2 regions of the Micromonospora sp. CPCC 205554 genome follow, and region 2 is predicted to be linked to the other one. Evidence: riboswitches for the same ligand, from Rfam matches in the RefSeq annotation. Region 2 holds a riboswitch; the other holds the start of a gene.
What was found. A riboswitch is a leader RNA that binds a small molecule or an ion and turns the genes downstream of it on or off. The one in region 2 is predicted to bind cobalamin.
Positions count from the first base shown of each region.

Region 1 (5,090 bases), on a different contig from region 2:
CCGCTTCTGCGAGGACGGAACCGCACAGTGCCCGACACCATCACGCTCACCGGCCGACCACCGTCGGCCTCGCACCTGACCCTGTCGCAGATCATGGACCAGCACCACACCAACCTGATGGGCACGGTCCACGGCGGGCGGATCCTCAACCTGATCGACTCGGTCGCCGGGGTCGTCGCCGCCCGCCACTCCGACGGACCGGCCGTCACCGCCGCGATCGACGAGACCGCGTTCCTGCGCGCGGTACGCGTCGGGGACGTGGTCCACGTGGACGCCCGGATCACCTGGGCCGGCCGCAGCTCGATGGAGGTGGCGGTGAAGGTCAGCGCGGACCGGTGGGACCGCGCGGTGCCGCCGGTGGACGTGGCCACCGCGCATCTGGTGATGGTGGCGGTCGACGACGAGGGGCAGCCCCGGCCGGTGCCGCCGCTGCACACCGAGACCGAGGGCGACCGGCGGCGCTACCGGGAGGCGCAGATCCGGCGCGAGCACCGGCTGGCGCTGCGCCGGGCGCTGCTCGACGGCGCCGGGGAGGGCTGAGCGGTGCTCGGACTGTCGGCGGCCACGCTCGCCGGTTACCTGGCCGCGATCGTGGTGCTCATGCTCACCCCGGGGCCGGACATGATGTTCGTGCTCGCGAACGCCACCCGGTACGGCCCACGGGCGGGCGCGGTGGCCGCGCTCGGGGTCGCCGCCGGGGAGGCGGTGCACGTCGCCGCCGTGGTGGCCGGGCTCGCCACCGTCATCGCCGCGTCGCCGGTGCTGTTCACCGCGATCCGGTGGGCCGGTGCGGCGTACCTGATCGTGCTGGGACTGCGGGCGCTGCGCGGCACGGGCCGGCCCGGCGCGCGGGCGGACCGGCCGGACGGCGGCGCCGGGCGGGCGTTCCGGCGCGGGCTGCTGACGAACCTGCTCAACCCGAAGATGATCCTGTTCAGCGTGGCGTTCCTGCCGCAGTTCGTCCGGCCCGAGGCGGGTCCGGTGGCGGCGCAGCTGGTGCTGCTCGGCGCGCTGTTCGTCGCGGTGCAGCTCACCGTGGACCTGGCGCTCGGCGTGGGCGCCGGGCGGTTCGCCGGCCGGTGGGGCGACAGCCGCTGGTCGCGGCGCGTCGACCGGGTCTGCGCGGTCGCCTTCGTCGCGCTCGGTGTCCGGCTGGCCGCCGGTTGACGAGCGGCTGACCGGCGGCACGGCGCGGGCCGCACCGGTTCCGGCGGCGGGCGGCACGGTCCGCCGCCGTAGCCGGGGGTGCGGGTCAGCCGGGGTGCGCCGCCGTCTCCCGGGGCGCCGGCGCGGCCGGCGTCCCGGACGCGGCCGGCCGCTCGCGGTCCAGGTGCAGGCGCAGCAGCACCCAGCCCAGTGAGACGCCGCCGATGAACACGTACGCGGGCTGGGTGCCGAACGTGTCCCAGCAGGTGTGCAGCGTGACGGCGGCGGCGAAGGTGAGCAGGAACGCCGCGAGTCTGCGGCCGCCGGGCGCGGCGGCGAACGTGAACAGCGCGGCGGCGGTCAGCCCGGTCCACGCCAGGTGCGCGGCGGGCGCAGTGAGACCGCGAACCAGCAGCGTCCGCTCGACCGCGCCGAGGTTGCCCTCCGACCCGACGAACGCGGCGAACGCGTAGCCCATGGTCTCCAACGCGGCGAACCCGGCGCCGGAGGCCACGCCGATCACCAGCCCCTGCGCCGGGGACGGGTGCCGCCGCCACAGCAGCAGGATGCCGGCCGGCACGATCAGCTTGGCGGTCTCCTCGGCCAGGCCGACGAGCGCCATCGGCAGGACGCCGAGGCGGTGCAGGGTGCCGTACTCCAGCCAGCCGGCGGCGACCACGCCGATCACACCGCCGAGGAGCGCGGCGACGCCGACGACGGAGCCGGGGACCGGGCGGCGGGCCGGCCGCCCCTGGGCGAAGGCCAGGAACGTGGCGGGTGCGACGGACGCGCCGAGCACGATCAGCGCCGGTACGAACGTGACGGTCCCGGTGCCGGCGAGTGTCTCCAGCACCAGCAGGTGGAGCCCGACGCCGACGAGCAGGACCGCCACCCACGCCCAGCGGCGCCCGGTATTCCCCATACCGCCGAGTATCGCGCCCGCCGGGCCGCGCCCGAATCGGGGGTGGGCACTGTGGACGGTGAGATCATTCCGACACGCCGACACGACATCTGGTGTTGCCATGAAGACCTCACCGCCATATATGGTGTTCCTCGCAGCTGGTTCGGCCGGGCCTTCACTGGTCCGTCCGAGGCAAGAGGGAACCCGGTGGAAGTCCGGGACTGCCCCGCAGCGGTGAGTGGGAACGACAGCCGTCAACAGCACTGGGCCACCGGCCTGGGAAGCGACGGCCGGTAGGCGACCGGCGACCCCGGTCGGGCCCGCGAGTCCGAAGACCTGCCAGCGCGCCGTGCGCCTCCGGCGTACGGCGGTCGGAGGTCGCGCGGGACGACCGACGCCAGCAGCCGGGCCGGCCGTGCCGCGTCCGTTGGCGTCTCCCGCCGTCTCCAGACGGTGACAGCGAGGAGAGGTCATGACTGTCGTACAGGAGAGTCCCCCGTCCGGGACCGCCGGGTCCGAGGCCCGCCGCCCGGCGATGCGGGTACGCAAGCGGGACGGCGACACCGAGCCGGTGGACGTCAACAAGATCGTCCGGGCGGTCGAGCGCTGGGTCGCCGACCTGGACGAGGTGGACCCGCTGCGGGTGGCCACCAAGACGATAAGCGGGCTCTACGACGGGGCGACCACCGCCGAGCTGGACCGGTTGTCGATCCAGACCGCGGCGGAGCTGATCGGCGAGGAGCCGCAGTACTCGAAGCTGGCGGCGCGGCTGCTCGCCGCGTACGTGGACAAGGAGGTCCGCGGCCAGGGCGTGGCGAGCTTCAGCCAGTCGATCGCGTACGCGCACGGGCTGGGCCTGATCGGCGACGAGACGGCCGCGTTCGTGGCCCGGCACGCCCGCAAGCTCGACGACGCCGTGGACCCGGACGGCGACCTGCGGTTCGAGTACTTCGGACTGCGCACGGTGGCCGACCGCTACCTGCTGCGGCACCCGCAGTCGCGGCTGGTGGTGGAGACGCCGCAGTACTGGCTGCTGCGGGTGGCGTGCGGGCTGTCCCGCACCCCCGGCGAGGCGGTCGGGTTCTACCGGCTGATGTCCAGTCTGGCCTACCTGCCCAGCTCCCCCACGCTGTTCAACTCCGGCACCCGGCACACCCAGATGTCGTCGTGCTTCCTGGTCGACTCGCCGCGCGACGAGCTGGACTCGATCTACGAGCGGTACCACCAGGTGGCGAAGCTGTCTAAGTTCTCCGGCGGCATCGGCATCGCCTGGTCGCGGGTGCGCGGCCGGGGCGCGCTGATCCGGGGCACCAACGGCCGGTCCAACGGCATCGTGCCGTTCCTCAAGACGCTCGACGCCGGGGTGGCCGCGGTCAACCAGGGCGGCCGGCGCAAGGGCGCGGCCTGCGTCTACCTGGAGCCGTGGCACCCGGACGTGGAGGAGTTCCTGGAGCTGCGGGACAACACCGGCGAGGAGTCGCGGCGTACGCACAACCTCAACCTGGCCAACTGGATCCCGGACGAGTTCATGCGCCGGGTCGAGGCCGACGGCGAGTGGTCGCTGGTCGACCCGTCGGACGCCCCGGAGCTGCCCGACCTGTACGGCGAGGCGTTCGACGCCGCCTACCGGGCGGCCGAGAAGAACGCGGTCCGCACGGTGAAGGCCCGGGACCTGTACGGGCGGATGATGCGCACGCTCGCGCAGACCGGAAACGGCTGGATGACGTTCAAGGACGCCGCGAACCGGCTGTCCAACCAGACCGGTGAGCCGGGCAACGTGATCCACCTGTCCAACCTGTGCACGGAGATCCTGGAGGTGAACGACGACACCGAGACCGCCGTGTGCAACCTCGGCTCGGTGAACCTCGGCGCCCACGTCACCGCCGACGGGGTGGACTGGGAGCGGCTGCGCGCCACCGTGCGTACGGCGGTGGTCTTCCTCGACCGGGTGATCGACATCAACTACTACCCGGCCGAGCAGGCGGCGGCGTCGAACCCGCGCTGGCGGCCGGTCGGGCTCGGGCTGATGGGCCTGCAGGACGCGTTCTTCACGCTGCGCCTGCCGTTCGACTCGGCCCAGGCCCGGGAGCTGTCCACCCGCGTGCAGGAGGAGATCCTGCTGACCGCGCTGGAGACCTCCGCCGGGCTGGCCGAGCAGTTCGGCCCGCATCCGGCGTACCCGCAGACCCGGGCCGCCAAGGGTGACCTGCACCCGGACCTGTGGGGCGCGGAGCCGGCACAGACGCAGCGGTGGGCGGCGCTGCGCGAGCGGATCGCCGCGCACGGGCTGCGCAACTCGCTGCTGGTGGCGATCGCGCCGACCGCCACCATCGCGTCCATCGCCGGCTGCTACGAGTGCGTCGAGCCGCAGGTGTCCAACCTGTTCAAGCGCGAAACCATGTCCGGGGAGTTCCTCCAGGTCAACACGTACCTGGTGCGGGAGCTGAAGGCGCGCGGGCTGTGGACGCCGCAGGTCCGCGACCGGATCAAGCGGGCCGAGGGCTCGGTGCAGGACATCACCGAGCTGCCCGCGCCGGTGCGGGAGCTGTTCCGCACCGCCTGGGAGCTGCCGCAGCGGGCGCTGATCGACCTGGCCGCCGCGCGGGCGCCCTTCGTCGACCAGTCCCAGTCGCTGAACCTGTTCCTGAGCGCGCCGACCATCGGCAAGCTCTCCTCGATGTACCTGTACGCCTGGAAGGCCGGGCTGAAGACCACCTACTACCTGCGTTCCCGTCCCGCCACCCGCATCCAGCAGGCCACCGTCGCGCCGGTGCTCGCCCCGGTCTCCGGCGTGGTCTCCGCCGTGAGCGACGACGAGGCGCTGGCCTGTTCCCTGGAGAACCCCGAGAGCTGCGAGGCATGCCAGTGACCACCACCGCACCGACCCGGCACATGCTGCTCGACCCCGGCATGGACCTGACCCTGCGGCCGATGCGCTACCCGCGCTTCTTCGACCGGTTCAAGGACGCCATCAAGAACACCTGGACGGTCGAGGAGGTCGACCTGCACGGAGACCTCGCCGACCTGGCGAAGCTGTCCCCGG
Region 1 is NZ_JBAKHP010000005.1:107,977-113,066, forward strand. Features, by position in the region: gene V6U82_RS09665 (acyl-CoA thioesterase) at 28-540, shown strand; gene V6U82_RS09670 (LysE family translocator) at 544-1,167, shown strand; gene V6U82_RS09675 (PrsW family intramembrane metalloprotease) at 1,253-2,068, opposite strand; cobalamin riboswitch at 2,190-2,405, shown strand; gene V6U82_RS09680 (ribonucleoside-diphosphate reductase subunit alpha) at 2,520-4,916, shown strand; gene V6U82_RS09685 (ribonucleotide-diphosphate reductase subunit beta) at 4,907-5,090, shown strand, end outside.
Region 1: another riboswitch for cobalamin. It lies ahead of V6U82_RS09680 (ribonucleoside-diphosphate reductase subunit alpha); the one in region 2 lies ahead of V6U82_RS27860 ((2Fe-2S) ferredoxin domain-containing protein).

Region 2 (5,090 bases):
GCGCTGCGCGACGCGCTGGACGTACGGGCCGTAGCCGACGACGTGGCCGACCTCGGCGAGCACCTGCGACGCCTCGGGGGAGAGCCACCGATCGGGACCGGGGCCGAGGCCCACGACGACGACCTCGGCGCCGGGACAAGGTTCGGTGACCCTGGTGGCCGGGAGGTCGTAACGGGCCACTCCGGGTCGGGTGTCGCCGGGGACCAGCACGATCGAGAAGTACGGCACCGTGGCGGGGTCCACGTCGGCGACAGGCAGTACCCGCTCGGCGGTCATCGACGCCCGTTCGACGTACCAGGAGCCCTCGACGCGCCCGGCCTGCTCGAGCGCCGAGCGGACCTTGGTGAACGTCCGGCCCAGCTTCATGATCACCGCGCCGTCGGTGTCGGCGAGACGCCGGGCCAGCTCGGGCTCGGGCAACGTTCCCGGCAGCACGGTCAGCACGTCGGTCTGCCGGACCAGCGGCAGGGCGGTGGTGGCGGTGGCGGCGGCGAAGGCGGGCACACCGGCGACGACCTGCGTGTCGAACTCGCCGGCGAGCCGGTCGTGCAGGTACATGAACGAGCCGTAGAGCATCGGGTCGCCTTCGGCCAGCACGACCACGTCGCGGCCCGCACGAAGGTGGGCCCGCAGCCGCTCGGCGGCTTCGGCGTAGAAGTCGGCCATCGCCCCGGCGTACCCGCCCGGGTGCTCGGTGCTCTGGGTCGTCACCGGATAGACCAGCGCCTCCTCGATCACGTCGTCCGGGAACAGCCCGGCAGCGATGCGGCGCGCGTTGGACTGTTTGCCGACACCCTGGTGGTAGGCGATGACCTGGGCCGCGCCGATCAGCCGGGCGGCTTTGAGCGTGATCAGTTCGGGATCACCCGGGCCGACCCCGACGCCGGACAGCCGCCCGGTCACTCCGCCTCCCGGGCGAGGGCGTTGAGCGCGGAGGCAGCCATCGCCGAGCCGCCCCGGCGCCCGGTCACCACGAGATAGGGCACGTCGAGGCCGGGGGCGTCGGTGGCGAGGTCGATGAGCGCCTGCTTGGACTCGGCGGCGCCGATGAATCCGACCGGCGTACCGATGATCGCAGCTGGTCGTGGCGCGCCGTCGCGCAGCATCTCCAGCAGGTGGAACAGGGCCGTGGGGGCGTTGCCGAAGGCGACGACCGCGCCGGCGAGGTGGTCGGTCCACAGCGACACCGCCGCCGCCGACCGGGTCGTTGCCCACCGGTGGGCAAGCGCCGGGACCTCGGGTTCGTGCAGAAAGCAGCGGACCTCGTTGTCACGGGGCAGGCGGGCGTGGGTGATGCCGGCGGCGACCATGTGCGCGTCGGTCAGGATCGGCGCCCCCGCCTCCAGCGCCCCGCGGGCGGCGGCCACCAGGCCGGGGTGGATCACCAGGTTGCGGGTGAGGTCGGTCTGGCCGCATGCGTGGATCATCCGCACCGCGACCTTCTCGGCGTCGGCCGGCACACCTGAGAGATCGGCCTCGGCACGGATGGTGGCGAACGAGGCGTCGTAGATCGCCGCGCCGTCGGTGACGTAGTCGTAGCGGCGTGCCGGTGTGGTGAGGCTCATGCGTTCTCCAGATCGGGGACGAGCAGGGTGCGGTACGGGGTGACGACGATCTCGCCGGCGCCGAGCGCGCGGATCTCCTCCAGCAGGGGAGCGTCCACTCGGCCGCCGGGAGCCGCGAGGTGCGCGGTGACGCGGCCGTCATCCTGAACGATCCTGCCCAGCGCGGGTGGAGGTGTGCTCACCCGGGTCCGCTCGGCACGGTCGAGTACGGTGCCCAGCAGCGCGGCGCCGGCGCCGGGCAGCTCGTCGACGTGCCAGGGTGAGTCCGGCCGGTCACCCGCGAGCCCGGCGAAGCGTACGGCGAGCCCGGTCAGCGCCGCGGCGGCCTCGTCCAGCCGGATGACGGGCCCCCACGCCGAGGTTCCGGCACGTAGCTGCGCGGTGTCCGAGTCGAGCGCCACCAACCCCAGGTCCAAGTCACGGCTGACCAGATCACCGCGGCCGTCGTCAAGCACGAACAGGAACCGTCCGGTCAGCGCGGTGAGCCGGGGCTCGGCGCGCAGCCGTGCGTCGAGTCCGGCGACGACCGGGTGTAGATCGGCCCGGCCGCCACTGCGTCCGGTCAGCGGTGAGGCGAGGATGTTGCGGACCAGCTCGTGCGACGTGGACGGTACGAGCCCGGTCGCGATGACGTCGGCGACGACGGTCTCGGGCAGCCGCCCACCGTCGTGCTCGAGACCGCGCACCTGCAGGTTGGCGCGGCTGGTCAGGTGGACCGCGCCGTCGCCGTGCGCACGGGCCACCTCCACGAGTGCGCACAGCGCCGCAGTCGGCACGATCCCGCCGGGGACGCGCACCCGCACGAGCGCGCCGTCGTCGGCGATCCATGGGCGCAGCAGGCCGGGACACAGGTCGCGGCGGGTCCTCTCGGTCACGGCGACATGGTGCCAGAGCCCGTCCCCGGCGACACCGGCTGTCGGTGCTACCGTCGTGATGCCAGTCAAACTCAGCCATGAGCCAGGGAACCCGGTGCGAATCCGGGGCTGACGCGCAGCGGTGAGGGTGACGGGCGGGGCACGACGCCACTGGACCCACGGTCTGGGAAGGCGCCCCGTCCGGTTGATCCCGAGTCCGAAGACCTGCTGGCCGCAGATCCGTCTGCGACACGTGCCCATCCAGGCCTCGCGCACAGGCCCCGGACGAAAGAAGACCCCGTGTCCCGATCGCACCGGATCACCGGCTCCTGACCCCGTGAGCGTCCTCGTTCACGTCGCGACCGCACTGACGGACGCCGCGTCGCCGGTGCTACGCGGGCAGGCCGAGGCAGCCGGCGCCCGACTGGCCTTCCTGCAAGCCGGCGAGCCCACGCTGACCCATGTGCTCGACCTGCTGCACGCCGAGGGCGTTCGGGAGGTTCGCCTGGAACCGGTGAGCACCGACGACCTGACTTTCGCCCGTTCGTGGGTGGGACGCGTGGCCGGCCACTGGCACCGTCAGCAGATCGACCCGCCGGTCATCCGGTTCGGCGAGCGCGCGATCACCGGGCACGAGGCGCCACTCACCTCACCGGCCTGGGAGACCACGCCGCCGTACCGCCATCATCTACTGCTGTGCCGCGGCCCACGCTGCAGTGCCCGCGGCGCGGACGAGACCTATCGCGCGATCGTGGGCGCGTTCGTCGAGCAGCAGCTCACCGACGCCGACGTCCTCATGGCCCAGACCGGCTGCCTGTTCCCGTGCAACCACGGACCAGTCGCCGTCGTGCACCCCGACGGCACCTGGTACGGGCCGGTGCGACCCGGCGACGCGGCACGCCTCGTCGGCGAGCACCTACGCGCCGGCCGTCCGGTCGGCGACCTGCGCCTCGGCTCCCGTGTCACCGAAGGAGAAACATGACACGCATCGCCCTGCTGTCCACCTCGGACACCGACCTGCTCTCGGCGCGGGCCAGCAACGCGGACTGGTCCTGGGCCAACCCTGCCCGGCTCACCGGCGAGCGCCGCGACACCCTGACCAGCGAGGCCGACCTGGTCGTTCTGCGGGTGCTCGGCTCGCCCGAGGACGTACGCGACCTCGCCGCGCTGATCCGCGGCACCGGCCGTCCCCTGGTCGTGCTCGGTGGGGAACGGACGCCGAACGCCGCGTTGATGGGGCTGTCGACCGTCCCGATCGGTGTCTGCGCCGAGGCGCACCGCTACCTCGCCGAGGGCGGCGCGGAGAACCTGCGCCAACTGCACGCCTTCCTGTCCGACACCGTGCTGCTGACCGGCGAAGGCTTCGAACCGCCGGCGGTGCTGCCCGAGTGGGGAGTCAGCCGGCAGCCGGCCCCGGACGCCCGGCCCCGCGTCGGAGTCCTGTACTACCGGGCCCACGAGGTGAGCGGCAACAACGCGTTCGCCCACGAACTCGCCGATGCCATCGACACCACCGGCGTGGCCACCGGCGTACCGATCTACGTCTCGTCACTGCGGGCGGCGCCCGAGGAGTTGTACGCCGAACTCGCCACCCTGGATGCGATCGTCGTCACGGTCCTGGCCGCCGGCGGCGCCCGGCCCGCCGCCGCGAGCGCCGGCGGCGACGACGAGTCCTGGGACGTCGAACGGCTGCGCGCCCTCGACATCCCCGTGCTGCAGGCTCTGGCGCTCACGTCCAGCAGAGCCGAGTGGGAGGCGTCCGACGAAGGCGTCACCCCGCTCGACTCCGCGACCCAGATCGCCATCCCCGAGTTCGACGGTCGCCTGATCACCGTCCCGTTCTCATTCAAGGAGGTCGACGCCGACGGCCTGCCCCGCTACGTGACCGACCCTGAGCGATGCACCCGCGTCGCGGGCGTCGCCGTCAACCACGCCCGACTGCGGTACGTCCCGCCCGCCGAGCGCAAGGTGGCCCTCGTTCTGTCGGCCTACCCGACCAAGCACAGCCGCATCGGCAACGCCGTCGGCCTCGATACGCCCGTGTCGGCGATCCGATTGCTGCGCGCGATGCGAGATGCCGGCTACGACCTCGGCGCACCCGGCGCAATTCCCGGGCTCGACCCGCTGTTCCCGGTCGAGGGAGAGGATGCCGACACGACGGCCGGCAACGCGCTCATCCACGCTTTGATCGCCGCCGGTGGGCAGGACGAGGAGTGGCTCACGCAGGCTCAGCTCAGCGAGTCGCACGTGCGTATCAGCCGGGACGACTACCGGCGCTGGACTGCCGGATTGCCCGCCGCGCTACGCGACGCCATGGCCGAGACCTGGGGCGAGGCTCCCGGCTCGCTTTTCGTCGACGACGACGGCGACATCGTGCTGGCCACACTGCGCGCCGGTAACGTCGTCATCCTCATCCAGCCCCCGCGTGGCTTCGGCGAGAACCCGGTCGCGATCTACCACGACCCGGCCATGCCTCCGTCGCACCACTACCTGGCCGCGTACCGCTGGCTCGAACACGGCTTCGGCGCCGACGCGGTGGTGCACCTCGGCAAACACGGCTCGATGGAGTGGCTGCCGGGGAAGAACGCCGCGCTCTCAGCCGCCTGCGCCACGGACGCGGCGATCGGCAGCATGCCGTTGATCTATCCGTTCCTGGTCAACGATCCTGGCG
Region 2 is NZ_JBAKHP010000034.1:34,874-39,963, reverse strand. Features, by position in the region: gene V6U82_RS27875 (precorrin-2 C(20)-methyltransferase) at 1-903, opposite strand, end outside; gene V6U82_RS27870 (precorrin-8X methylmutase) at 900-1,565, opposite strand; gene V6U82_RS27865 (sulfite reductase subunit beta) at 1,562-2,440, opposite strand; cobalamin riboswitch at 2,486-2,666, shown strand; gene V6U82_RS27860 ((2Fe-2S) ferredoxin domain-containing protein) at 2,757-3,401, shown strand; gene cobN (cobaltochelatase subunit CobN) at 3,398-5,090, shown strand, end outside.